DNA from 2 places in the Streptomyces sp. NPDC002467 genome. Region 2 is predicted to be linked to the other one. Evidence: riboswitches for the same ligand, from Rfam matches in the RefSeq annotation. Region 2 holds a riboswitch; the other holds the start of a gene.
The links. A riboswitch is a leader RNA that binds a small molecule or an ion and turns the genes downstream of it on or off. The one in region 2 is predicted to bind thiamine pyrophosphate.

Region 1: linked by a shared signal. The riboswitch ahead of ACFYYJ_RS24795 (thiamine ABC transporter substrate binding subunit) and the one ahead of thiO (glycine oxidase ThiO) in region 2 are both predicted to bind thiamine pyrophosphate.

What each region holds. Positions count from the first base shown of each region.
Region 1 covers NZ_JBIARJ010000012.1:153,862-159,581, forward strand. Annotated here, with positions in the region: gene pyrH (UMP kinase) at 158-937, shown strand; gene frr (ribosome recycling factor) at 1,023-1,580, shown strand; gene ACFYYJ_RS24785 (phosphatidate cytidylyltransferase) at 1,580-2,656, shown strand; gene rlmN (23S rRNA (adenine(2503)-C(2))-methyltransferase RlmN) at 2,750-3,862, shown strand; TPP riboswitch at 3,921-4,030, shown strand; gene ACFYYJ_RS24795 (thiamine ABC transporter substrate binding subunit) at 4,115-5,215, shown strand; gene ACFYYJ_RS24800 (ABC transporter permease) at 5,329-5,720, shown strand, end outside.
Region 2 covers NZ_JBIARJ010000010.1:219,662-225,381, reverse strand. Annotated here, with positions in the region: gene ACFYYJ_RS22240 (hypothetical protein) at 250-546, shown strand; gene ACFYYJ_RS22235 (thiazole synthase) at 763-1,557, opposite strand; gene thiS (sulfur carrier protein ThiS) at 1,563-1,763, opposite strand; gene thiO (glycine oxidase ThiO) at 1,760-2,983, opposite strand; TPP riboswitch at 2,981-3,092, opposite strand; gene ACFYYJ_RS22220 (NAD(P)/FAD-dependent oxidoreductase) at 3,174-4,403, shown strand; gene ACFYYJ_RS22215 (Rv2175c family DNA-binding protein) at 4,594-4,959, shown strand; gene thiE (thiamine phosphate synthase) at 5,045-5,686, shown strand.

The DNA.
Region 1 (5,720 bases), on a different contig from region 2:
TCCGTACGCGACGGACACCGGACCCCGGTAGGGTCTGAGGCAGTCGTCCGCGTTCGCGCAGGACGACCGCAGATCTGACGAGGAGGCCATTGCCGTAGAGGGAACCGCAAGGACCCACCGGCAATGGCCTTCTTCGTATGTGCACGAGGAGATCTCCATGAATCAGGGCGTGGACCCCCACACCGCATCCGACGACAAGAGCGACCAGGCGAAGAAGGGCCGCCGCTTCATGCTGAAGCTGTCGGGCGAAGCCTTCTCCGGTGGCGGAGGACTCGGCGTCGACCCCGACGTCGTCCACGCCATCGCCCGTGAGATCGCCGCGGTGGTCCGCGACGGCGCGGAGATCGCCGTCGTGATCGGCGGCGGCAACTTCTTCCGAGGCGCCGAACTCCAGCAGCGCGGCATGGACCGGGCACGGTCCGACTACATGGGCATGCTCGGCACGGTCATGAACTGCCTCGCCCTCCAGGACTTCCTGGAGAAGGAAGGCATCGACTCCCGCGTGCAGACCGCCATCACCATGGGCCAGGTCGCGGAGCCGTACATCCCGCTGCGCGCCGTGCGCCACCTGGAGAAGGGCCGCGTCGTGATCTTCGGCGCCGGCATGGGCATGCCGTACTTCTCCACCGACACCACGGCCGCCCAGCGCGCCCTGGAGATCGACGCCGAGGCCCTGCTCATGGGCAAGAACGGCGTCGACGGGGTCTACGACTCCGACCCCAAGAAGAACCCGGACGCGGTGAAGTTCGACGCTCTGGAGTACGGCGAGGTCCTCTCGCGCGACCTCAAGGTCGCCGACGCCACGGCGATCACGCTGTGCCGCGACAACCAGCTGCCGATCCTCGTCTTCGAGCTCCTCGCCGAGGGCAATATCGCGCGCGCCGTCAAGGGTGAGAAGATCGGCACGCTTGTCAGCGACGAGGGAACCCGGGCCTGAGCTGTCCGTCGCCGGGCCGGGCCCAGCCGGGTCCTGCCCGTCCCGCCCGCCTGAACCATCCATTCAAGACATGCAGGAGCACGTGGTGACCGAAGAGATCCTCCTCGAGGCCGAGGAGAAGATGGAAAAGGCCGTCGTCGTCGCCAAGGAAGACTTCGCCGCGATTCGCACCGGCCGTGCGCACCCGGCGATGTTCAACAAGATCGTGGCGGACTACTACGGCGCCATCACGCCCATCAACCAGCTCGCCTCCTTCTCGGTGCCCGAGCCGCGCATGGCGATCGTGACCCCGTTCGACAAGAGCGCGCTGCGCAACATCGAGCAGGCCATCCGCGACTCCGACCTCGGTGTCAACCCGAGCAACGACGGCAGCATCATCCGGGTGACCTTCCCCGAGCTGACGCAGGACCGCCGCAAGGAGTACATCAAGGTCGCGCGTACCAAGGCCGAGGACTCCAAGGTCTCGATCCGCGCCGTCCGCCGCAAGGCGAAGGACGCCCTTGACAAGCTCGTCAAGGACAAGGAAGCCGGCGAGGACGAGGTGCGCCGCGCGGAGAAGGAGCTCGACGACACCACCGCGAAGTACGTCGCGCAGGTGGACGAGCTCCTGAAGCACAAGGAATCCGAGCTGCTCGAAGTCTGATGAACGACTCTTCCTGGCAGCCGGAGCCGGTTCCGGCGGGTCCCGCATACGATGCGCTGGTGGGCCCGCACACTCGGCCCATGCCCATCGTGCCCGATGCCGCCGGCCGTGACTTCGACGACCGGGAAGCACGCGATCGGGGGGCCGCCCCGGACGGCGGCCCCCTCTTCCGCGACGAGACGCCGCCGCAGGAGCCCATGCCCAGCCCCCCGCCCCCGCCTTCGCAGGCACCGCAGGACCCCCCGCCCCCGCCGCAGAAGAAGCGTGCGGGGCGGGACCTGCGCGCCGCCATAGGGGTCGGCGTCGGCCTCGGCGCGGTGATCTTCGCTTCGCTCTTCATCGTCAAGGCGGTCTTCGTCGGCGTCGTCGTCGTCGCGGTCGTCGTGGGTCTGTGGGAGCTCACCTCCCGGCTGCAGGAGAAGAAGGGCATCAAGGCCCCTCTCGTCCCGCTCGCGGTGGGCGGCGCGGCCATGGTCATCGCCGGGTACGTCCGCGGCGCCGAGGGAGCCTGGGTCGCGATGGCCCTGACCGCCCTCGCGGTGCTGGTGTGGCGGATGACCGAGCCGCCCGAGGACTACCTCAAGGACGTCACCGCGGGAGTCTTCGCGGCGTTCTACGTACCGTTCCTCGCCACCTTCGTCACGATGCTGCTCACCGCCGACGACGGTCCGCAGCGCGTGGTGACCTTCCTCGTGCTGACCGTGGTCAGCGACACCGGGGCCTACGCGGTGGGCTGGCGCTTCGGCAAGACGAAGCTCGCGCCGCGCATCAGCCCCGGCAAGACCCGCGAGGGGCTCTTCGGAGCCGTGGCCTTCGCCATGGCGGCGGGCGCCCTGTGCATGGAGTTCCTGATCGACGGCGGTGCCTGGTGGCAGGGCCTGCTGCTGGGGCTCGCGGTCGCGGTCAGCGCCACGCTGGGCGACCTCGGCGAGTCGATGATCAAGCGGGACCTCGGCATCAAGGACATGGGCACCCTGCTCCCGGGGCACGGCGGGATCATGGACCGCCTCGACTCGCTGCTGCCCACCGCCCCGGTGGTGTGGCTGCTGCTGGCGGCCTTCGTGGGTACGGGCTGACCTGGGAAAAGGCGTCGTAGGACGCCGGGCGGTTACTCTAGAAAGGCGCGCTGCTTCTGCGGCGCGCCTTTCGTCTTACAAGGAGTACCTGCCATGGCCCGCCCTGTTCCGGGAGAGCTCACCTTCGTCGCACCGCGCGGAGCGAAGAAGCCTCCCCGGCACCTCGCCGACCTCACGCCGGAGGAGCGCCGCGAGGCGGTCGCCGCGATCGGCGAGAAGCCCTTCCGGGCCAAGCAGCTCTCCCAGCACTACTTCGCCCGGTACGCGCACGACCCGGCCGAGTGGACCGACATCCCGGCCGCGTCGCGCGAGAAGCTCCAGCAGGAGCTGCTGCCCGAGCTGATGAACGTCGTCCGCCACATCTCCTGCGACGACGACACCACCCGCAAGACCCTGTGGAAGCTGCACGACGGCACGCTCGTCGAGTCCGTGCTGATGCGCTACCCCGACCGGGTCACCATGTGCATCTCGTCGCAGGCCGGCTGCGGCATGAACTGCCCGTTCTGCGCCACCGGCCAGGCCGGTCTGGACCGCAACCTGTCCACCGCCGAGATCGTGCACCAGATCGTCGACGGCATGCGCGCCCTGCGCGACGGCGAGGTCCCGGGCGGCCCCGCCCGACTGTCCAACATCGTCTTCATGGGCATGGGCGAGCCCCTCGCGAACTACAAGCGCGTCGTCGGTGCCATCCGCCGGCTCACCGACCCCGAGCCCGACGGCCTGGGCCTGTCCCAGCGCGGGATCACCGTCTCCACCGTCGGCCTGGTCCCGGCCATGCTGCGCTTCGCCGACGAGGGCTTCAAGTGCCGCCTCGCCGTCTCGCTGCACGCGCCCGACGACGAGCTGCGCGACACGCTGGTCCCGGTGAACACCCGCTGGAAGGTCCGCGAGGTCCTCGACGCCGCCTGGGAGTACGCCGAGAAGTCCGGCCGTCGCATCTCGATCGAGTACGCGCTGATCCGCGACATCAACGACCAGGCCTGGCGCGGTGACCTCCTGGGCCGGCTGCTCAAGGGCAAGCGCGTCCACGTCAACCTGATCCCGCTGAACCCGACGCCCGGCTCCAAGTGGACCGCCTCGCGGCCCGAGGACGAGAGGGCCTTCGTCGACGCGATCGCCCGCCACGGCGTGCCGGTGACCGTACGGGACACCCGCGGCCAGGAGATCGACGGCGCGTGTGGGCAGCTCGCCGCCTCGGAGCGCTAGATTCCGGTCCTGATCGATCATGTTCGGCCACGGGGTACCCTGTGGCCGAACCAATTTCATATTCCGACAGGGGAGCGCCACAGCGCTGAGAGTGCGGTATCCGTCATCCGCAGACCCTCTGAACCTCGCCCCGGTCATTCGGGGTAGGAAGTTCGGTCACCACTCAAGCTGTTGCGCCCTGCCCGGCGTCCGCTCCCACAGAGCGCCGGGCAGGGCCGCGTCTTCTCCTGGACATCCCAGGAGGAATCACCAGTGAGCACCACCAAGAAGATCGCGGGCGTCGCGCTCGCGGCCGCGCTGGGCGTCACCACGCTCAGTGCCTGCGGCGGCGGCGACGCCAAGGACAAGAGCGCGGGCGGGACCGAGAGCCCCAAGTCCAAGACCGTCACGCTCGTCACGCACGACTCCTTCAACGTGACCGAGGCGGTCCTCAAGGAGTTCGAGCAGCAGAGCGGCTACACGGTCAAGGTGCTGAAGTCCGGGGACGCGGGCGCCGCGCTGAACCAGGAGATCCTCACCAAGGGCTCCCCGCGCGGCGACGTCTTCTTCGGCGTGGACAACACCCTGCTCTCGCGCGCCCTCGACAACGGCATCTTCACCCCGTACGAGGCCAAGGGCCTGGCCGGCGTGAAGCCCGAGTACGTGCTCGACAAGCAGCACCGGGTCACCCCGATCGACACCGGCGACATCTGCGTCAACTACGACAAGGCCTACTTCGCCGACAAGAAGATCGCCCCGCCGCAGACCCTGGACGACCTGGTCAAGCCGGAGTACAAGAACCTGCTGGTCACCGAGAACGCCGCGACCTCGTCGCCCGGCCTCGGCTTCCTGCTCGCCTCCGTCGGCAAGTACGGCGAGGACGGCTGGAAGGACTACTGGAGCAAGCTGAAGGCCAACGGCGTCGAGGTCGTCGACGGCTGGGAGCAGGCCTACAACGAGCGCTTCTCCGGCTCCGCGGGCGGCAAGAAGGCCAAGGGCGACCGCCCGCTGGTCGTCTCCTACGCCTCCAGCCCGCCGGTCGAGGTGCTGTACGGGGAGCCGCAGCCGGCCGAGGCCCCGACGGGCGTCGCCACCGGCACCTGCTTCCGCCAGGTCGAGTTCGCGGGCCTGCTCAAGGGCGCGAAGAACACCGAGGGCGGCAAGGCGCTCGTGGACTTCCTGATCGGCAAGAAGTTCCAGGAGGACATGCCGCTCCAGATGTTCGTGAACCCCGTGACGAAGGACGCTTCCCTGCCGGAGCTGTTCACCAAGCACGGCGTGGTGGTCGAGAAGCCCGAGAACGTGGCCCCGGAGACCATCGCCAAGAACCGTGAGCAGTGGGTCTCGGCATGGACCGCGCTCGTCGTGAAGTAAGCGGTACCGAGGGAGCGGTCGCGGCGGCGGGGGGCGCCGCGCCGGTCCCGGCGGGGGGCGTACGCCATCCCGTGCGCGAGTCCGGGCGGGCCACGGCCGTGCGGCTCGCGCTGATGATCGTGCCCCTGGCCTTCTTCGGGCTGTTCTTCGCCTACCCCGTCGCCGCGATCCTCGGGCGCGGCCTGAAGACCGACACCGGCTGGCAGTTCGGCCGGATCACCGAGGTGATCACCCGGCCCGACATCGCCGGCGTGCTCTGGTTCACCACGTGGCAGGCCCTCGCCTCCACCGCGCTCACCCTGGTGATCGCGCTCCCGGCGGCCTACGTCTTCGCGCGCTTCGAGTTCCCCGGCAAGCAGCTGCTGCGGGCCCTGGTGACCATCCCCTTCGTGCTGCCCACCGTGGTCGTCGGCACCGCCTTCCTCGCACTGGTCGGCCGGGGCGGGCTGCTGGACGAATTGGTGGGGGTCCGGCTCGACACCACCGTCTGGGCCATCCTCCTCGC
Region 2 (5,720 bases):
CGCTCCTCCACGACGGCGTCTGCGACCCGTCCTGGGCTGGTCATAAGCCGCGACGGATCGCTACGTGCTCCTCATTCCCGGCGTCCGACGGCCGTCCGGAGCTGATGTCTCGACACGGGTGATTTTCTCGAACTGTCAAGTCCCGAGAACGCGGGGCGTGACGCGATGCGCTCGCCCCGGGCTCAATTGGGCTCTGGGTAAGGCCGTCCGGCCATCTCTTTTTCCCTATCTCAAAGGAGGTGAATTCTCATGACTCACGCATCCCGCGTACAGCGTCTCGCCATCCTCGCAGCCTCGAGCGCCTTGGTCGCGGCGGGCGCGTTGGTGCCCTCCAGCGCATTCGCGGCGCCGGCGGCATCGCACGCCAAAACCGTGACTGCGACGACGTCCAATAGCGGCGATCGGGATTGGGGCTGGGGCTATTGCCATCAAAACCGTCACGACCGCCACGGCTGGGACTGGGATTGGGGCTGGGGCTGGGGGTGGGGCGTTTGCTACGACCACCACAACCACCACCACAAGCATCACCACTACTGGGACGACTGAGGAAGTCGCGTCGAACGGAAATTGACCTGAGAGTCCGGGCCGGATGGCGCAACCCATCCGGCCCGGACCGTCAAATGCAGGAAGCGACCCAGGACGAGGGCCAGTCGCGGCGCCGACCGACCGGGGCCCCGACATCGGTCACCCCTGACCGCCCACGCGGCAAGGCCCCGCGTGACCGCCGCCCCGGCATCCCGGCCCGAACGGACAGCGCCCCCTTCAGAACGCCGGCCGCTCCGGGTCCAGCGTGGCGCGGCCCTCCGTGGGGGACGAGGCTTCCGCGAAGCGGCGTTGGGGGATGCGGCCCGCGCGGTGGGCGAGGCGGCCGGCCGAGACCGCGTCGCGCATGGCCGCCGCCATCAAGGCGGGGGACTGGGCGCGGGTGACGGCCGAGGCGAGCATGACCGCGTCGCAGCCGAGTTCCATGGCGAGGGCCACGTCCGAGGCCGTGCCGGCGCCGGCGTCGAGGATGACCGGGACGCCCGCCCGTTCGGTGATCAGCTCGAAGTTGTGCGGGTTGCGGATGCCCATGCCCGAGCCGATCGGGGAGCCGAGCGGCATGATCGCCGCGCAGCCCACGTCCTCCAGCTTGCGGGCCAGCACCGGGTCGTCGTTGGTGTACGGGAGGACGGTGAAGCCCTCGTCGACCAGGATCTCGGCCGCGTCGAGGAGTTCGACCCCGTCCGGGAGGAGGGTCCGCTCGTCCGCGACGACCTCCAGCTTGATCCAGTCCGTGCCCAGCGCCTCCCGGGCGAGGCGCGCCGTCAGGACGGCCTCGCCCGCCGTGAAGCAGCCCGCCGTGTTGGGGAGGACCGCGATGCCGAGCTTGGTGAGGACGGAGAGGACGGATCCCTGGACCGTCGGGTCCAGGCGGCGCATCGCGACGGTCGTGAGTTCCGTGCCGGAGGCGACGAGTGCGCGCTCCAGGACGTCCAGGCTCGGGGCCCCGCCCGTGCCCATGATCAGGCGGGAGGAGAAGGTCCGGCCGCCGAGGGTGAAGAGGTCGTCCGCCATCTCGCTCAGCCTCCCTGGACCGCGGTGAGGATTTCGACCCGGTCGCCTTCGCCCAGCGCCGTGGCCGGCCACTGGCCGCGCGGGACGACGGTCTCGTTGAGCGCGGCAGCGACGCCGGAGGGGGCGGTGGTGAGGGTGGCGACCACCGAGTCGAGGGTGGTGCCGGCCGCGATCTCGCGCGGCTCGCCGTTGACGGAGATGGTCATGCGTAGGACTCCTGACGTGCGGCGGAGAACCGGCGGGGGGAGAAGGGGCGGGCGATCGGCGGGAGTTCGCCGGTGGTCAGCAGCTCCGCGAGTACGTCGCCGGTGAGGGGGGTGAGGAGGACCCCGTTGCGGTAGTGGCCGGTGGCCAGGTGCAGGCCCGGCAGCTCGGTCGGGCCGAGCAGCGGGGCGTTGTCGGGGGAGCCGGGGCGCAGGCCGGCCCTGGTCTCGACGAGGGGGAGTTCGGTGATGCCGGGTACCAGTTCGTGGGCGTCGCGGAGGAGTTCGTAGACCCCGCCGGCGGTGACGGTGGTGTCCCAGCCGAGTTCCTCGCTGGTGGCGCCGAGGACGAGTTCCCCGTTCTCGCGCGGCACCAGGTAGACGTGGCTGCCGCGTACGACGGCCCGCACGGTCCGGGAGAGGAACGGCGCGTACGCCGGTGGTACGGCGAGCCGCAGGACCTGGCCCTTGACGGGCCGGACGGGTACGGCCGCCTCCGGCGGTACGCCGGGCAGCTTGCAGCTGAGGGAGCCGGCGGCCAGGACCACCTGGTTCGCGCGCAGCTCCGTACCGTCGTCGAGCACGGCGCCGGCCGCGCGGTCGGCGGTGACCAGGAGCCGTTCCGCGTTGGCCCGGTGGATGATCACCCCGGCCCGCTCGCAGGCGGCCAGCAGGGCGGCCGCGAGCCGGCGCGGGTCGACCTGGTGGTCGCCGTCCACGCGCAGGCCGCCGCGGACGCCGGGGGCGAGCATGGGCTCCAGGCGGCGGCACTCGCGGCCGGTGAGCCACTCCGACTCCAGGCCGCAGCGGCGCTGCAGGGCGTGGAGTTCCCGCAGGTGGAGGCGGTCGTCGGAGTCGAGGGCGACGGCGAGGGTGCCGCAGGCGCGGTAGCCGATGTCCATGCCGCCGCTGGCTTCGGCGAGCTCGGCGGCGAACCGCGGATAGCGCTCGGCGGAGGCGAGGCCGAGGCCGAGCAGGGACTCCTCGCCGTAGTGGAGTTCGGTGACCGGGGCGAGCATCCCGGCCGCGACCTGGGCGGCGCCGCCGCCGGGGGCGGGGTCGGCGAGTACGGTGCGCAGGCCGCGCTCGGCGGCCCGCCAGGCGGTGACCAGGCCGATGATGCCGCCGCCGATGACGAGGACGTCGGATCCGGCTCCGGATCCCGTACCGGGTCCGGTTCCGGATCCCGCTTCGGGTTCTGTTCGATTCCGAGATGAAAACATGGGCGTCCAGCCCCTCCCTTCGCCGGCATGACCCGGATCAGGTTCGTACGGTCGGAGGCCGTCCAGCCTCCCTCTCAGCCCGGTGCGCCGGACTCCCGCGATAGGTACGGTGGCCAGACTAACCCGGCCGTCGACGGCGGGTAAGGCGGCACCTATTCCTGACGGAGCGTCAGATGATTAGGGTGGCCGGGTGAGTGAGCAGACGGAGAACAATCAGAGCGGCGTCGTGATCGTCGGCGCCGGAATGGCCGGTGTGCAGACCGCGGTGGCCCTGCGGGAGCAGGGCTACGCCGGCCCCGTGACCCTGCTGGGCGCCGAACCGCACCAGCCCTACGACCGGCCCCCGCTCTCCAAGGCGGTCCTGCTCGGCAAGGCCGAGGACTCCGCCTTCGACGTGGACTTCGAGGGGCTCGGCATCGAGCTCAGGCTCGGCACCGAGGTCACCGGGCTGCGGGCCGGCGAGCGGGAACTGGACACCGAGGCCGGTCCGGTCCCGTACGAGGTCCTCGTGCTGGCCACCGGAGCCGAACCGCTGACCCTGCCGGGGACCGAGGGCGTTCCCGGCGTACACCTGCTGCGCACCCTCGACGACGCGGCCCGGCTGCGGCCGGTCCTGGCCGAGGCCCCCTCGGTCGTGGTCGTCGGGGCGGGCTGGATCGGCGCCGAGTTCGCCACCGCGGCCCGGGAGGCGGGCTGCGCGGTGACGGTGGTCGAGGCCGCCGAGCGGGTGCTGGCGGGGGCGCTGCCCGAGGAGGTCGCCGCGCCGATGGGGCGCTGGTACGCGGAGGCGGGCGCCGAACTGGTCACCGGCGCGAAGGTCGCCGGGGTCGAGGCCGGGCGGGTGCTGCTGGCGGACGGCCGCGAGCTGCCGGCCGGGGCGGTGGTGGTGGGCATCGGCGCCCGCCCCGCCACCGGATGGCTGGCCGGGACCGGGGTGGAGCTCGGGCCGGACGGGTCGGTCACCGCGGACGAGCACCTGCGTACCTCCCTGCCGGGGGTCTACGCGGTCGGCGACTGCGCGTCGTTCCCCTCGGGGCGGTACGGGGCGCGGCTGCTGGTGCACCACTGGGACAACGCGCTGCAGGGGCCGCGGGCGGTCGCGGCGAACATCCTGGCGGGGGGTGGGGAACCGGGTGAGGTGTACGACCCGGTCCCGTACTTCTGGTCCGAGCAGTTCGGGCGCTTCGTGCAGTACGCCGGGCACCACGGCGGGGCGGACGAGCTGCTGTGGCGGGGGGACCCGGCCGGTGAGGCCTGGTCGGTGTGCTGGCTGAAGGGCGGGGCGCTGGTCGCGGTGCTCGCGGTGGGGAGGCCGCGGGACCTCGCGCAGGGGCGGCGGCTGATCGAGACGGGGGTGCCGGTGGACCCCGCGAAGGTCTCCGACCCCGGGGTCGCGCTGAAGTCGGCGGTCGTCGCGTAGCCGTGTGACCGGTGGGGCGGGGTGGGGGTGCCGCTGCGCGGAGCAGCTCCCCGCCCCGCCCTTTCTCCGTTTCCCGGGGCTCCGCCCCGGACCGCGATCCTCGAACGCCGGACGGGCTGGAAATGCCGGGGGCTACCCGGACGGGGTGGGTCAGGTACCGGCGGCGGAGTCGAGATGGCAGGCTTGGGGTGTGACCGAGATTGACGCAAAGATCGATGCCCTAGTCCCCTCCTGGCTGTACCTCCCCGACATCGCGGAGATGCTCGACATCGAGGTGACCCGGGTCCGCCAGATGGTCAAGGAAGGTCAGCTGGTCGCCGTGCGCCGCGGCGAGAACCGCTCCCTCCAGGTGCCCGCGCCGTTCATCGACGGCGACAAGGTCGTCAAGGGCCTGGTCGGCCTGCTGACGGTGCTCCGCGACGACGGCTTCTCCGACGAGGAGATCCTGGAGTGGATGTTCACTCCGGACCCGACCCTGCCCGGCACCCCCGCGCAGGCGCTGAGCGAGAATCGCGGCACGGAGGTCAAGCGCCGGGCTCAGGCGCTCGCCCTCTGAGTCGTTCCGACTGATCCATCTGTTCCACCGCGGTGTGCGGGCCGTCCGTGCCCGTGCACCGCGCTCCACCACGGGGGGTACACCCATGCAGCAGCTGTCCGACGCCCGGCTCTACCTGTGCACGGACGCCCGGAAGAAGCAGGGTGACCTCCCCGAGTTCCTGGACGCCGTGCTCGCCGGAGGCGTGGACATCGTCCAGCTCCGGGACAAGGGCATGGAGGCCGGGGAGGAGCTGGAGCACCTCCGGGTGTTCGCCGAGGCCGCCCGCCGGCACGGCAAGCTCCTCGCCGTGAACGACCGCGCCGACGTCGCCCACGCCATCGGCTCCGACGTCCTGCACCTGGGCCAGGGCGACATCCCCGTCCCCGCCGCCCGCGCCATCCTCGGCGAGGGCGTGCTGATCGGCCGTTCCTGCCACGCGGAGTCCGAGGTCGACGCGGCCGTCGCCGAGCCGGGCGTGGACTACTTCTGCACCGGCCCGTGCTGGCCCACCCCCACCAAGCCCGGCCGCTACGCCCCCGGCCTCGGGCTCGTCCGGTACGCGGCCTCGCTGGAGCAGGACCGGCCCTGGTTCGCCATCGGCGGCATCGACGCCTCGAACCTGGACGAGGTCCTGGACGCCGGAGCCACCCGCGTGGTGGTCGTCCGCGCCGTCACCGAGGCCTCCGACCCGGGTGCGGCCGCCGCCGAGCTGGCCAAGCGCGTAAGGGCCCGCATCGGCCAATAGCCCCGACGAGGTGTCCAAAAAGGTGTCCAAAAGA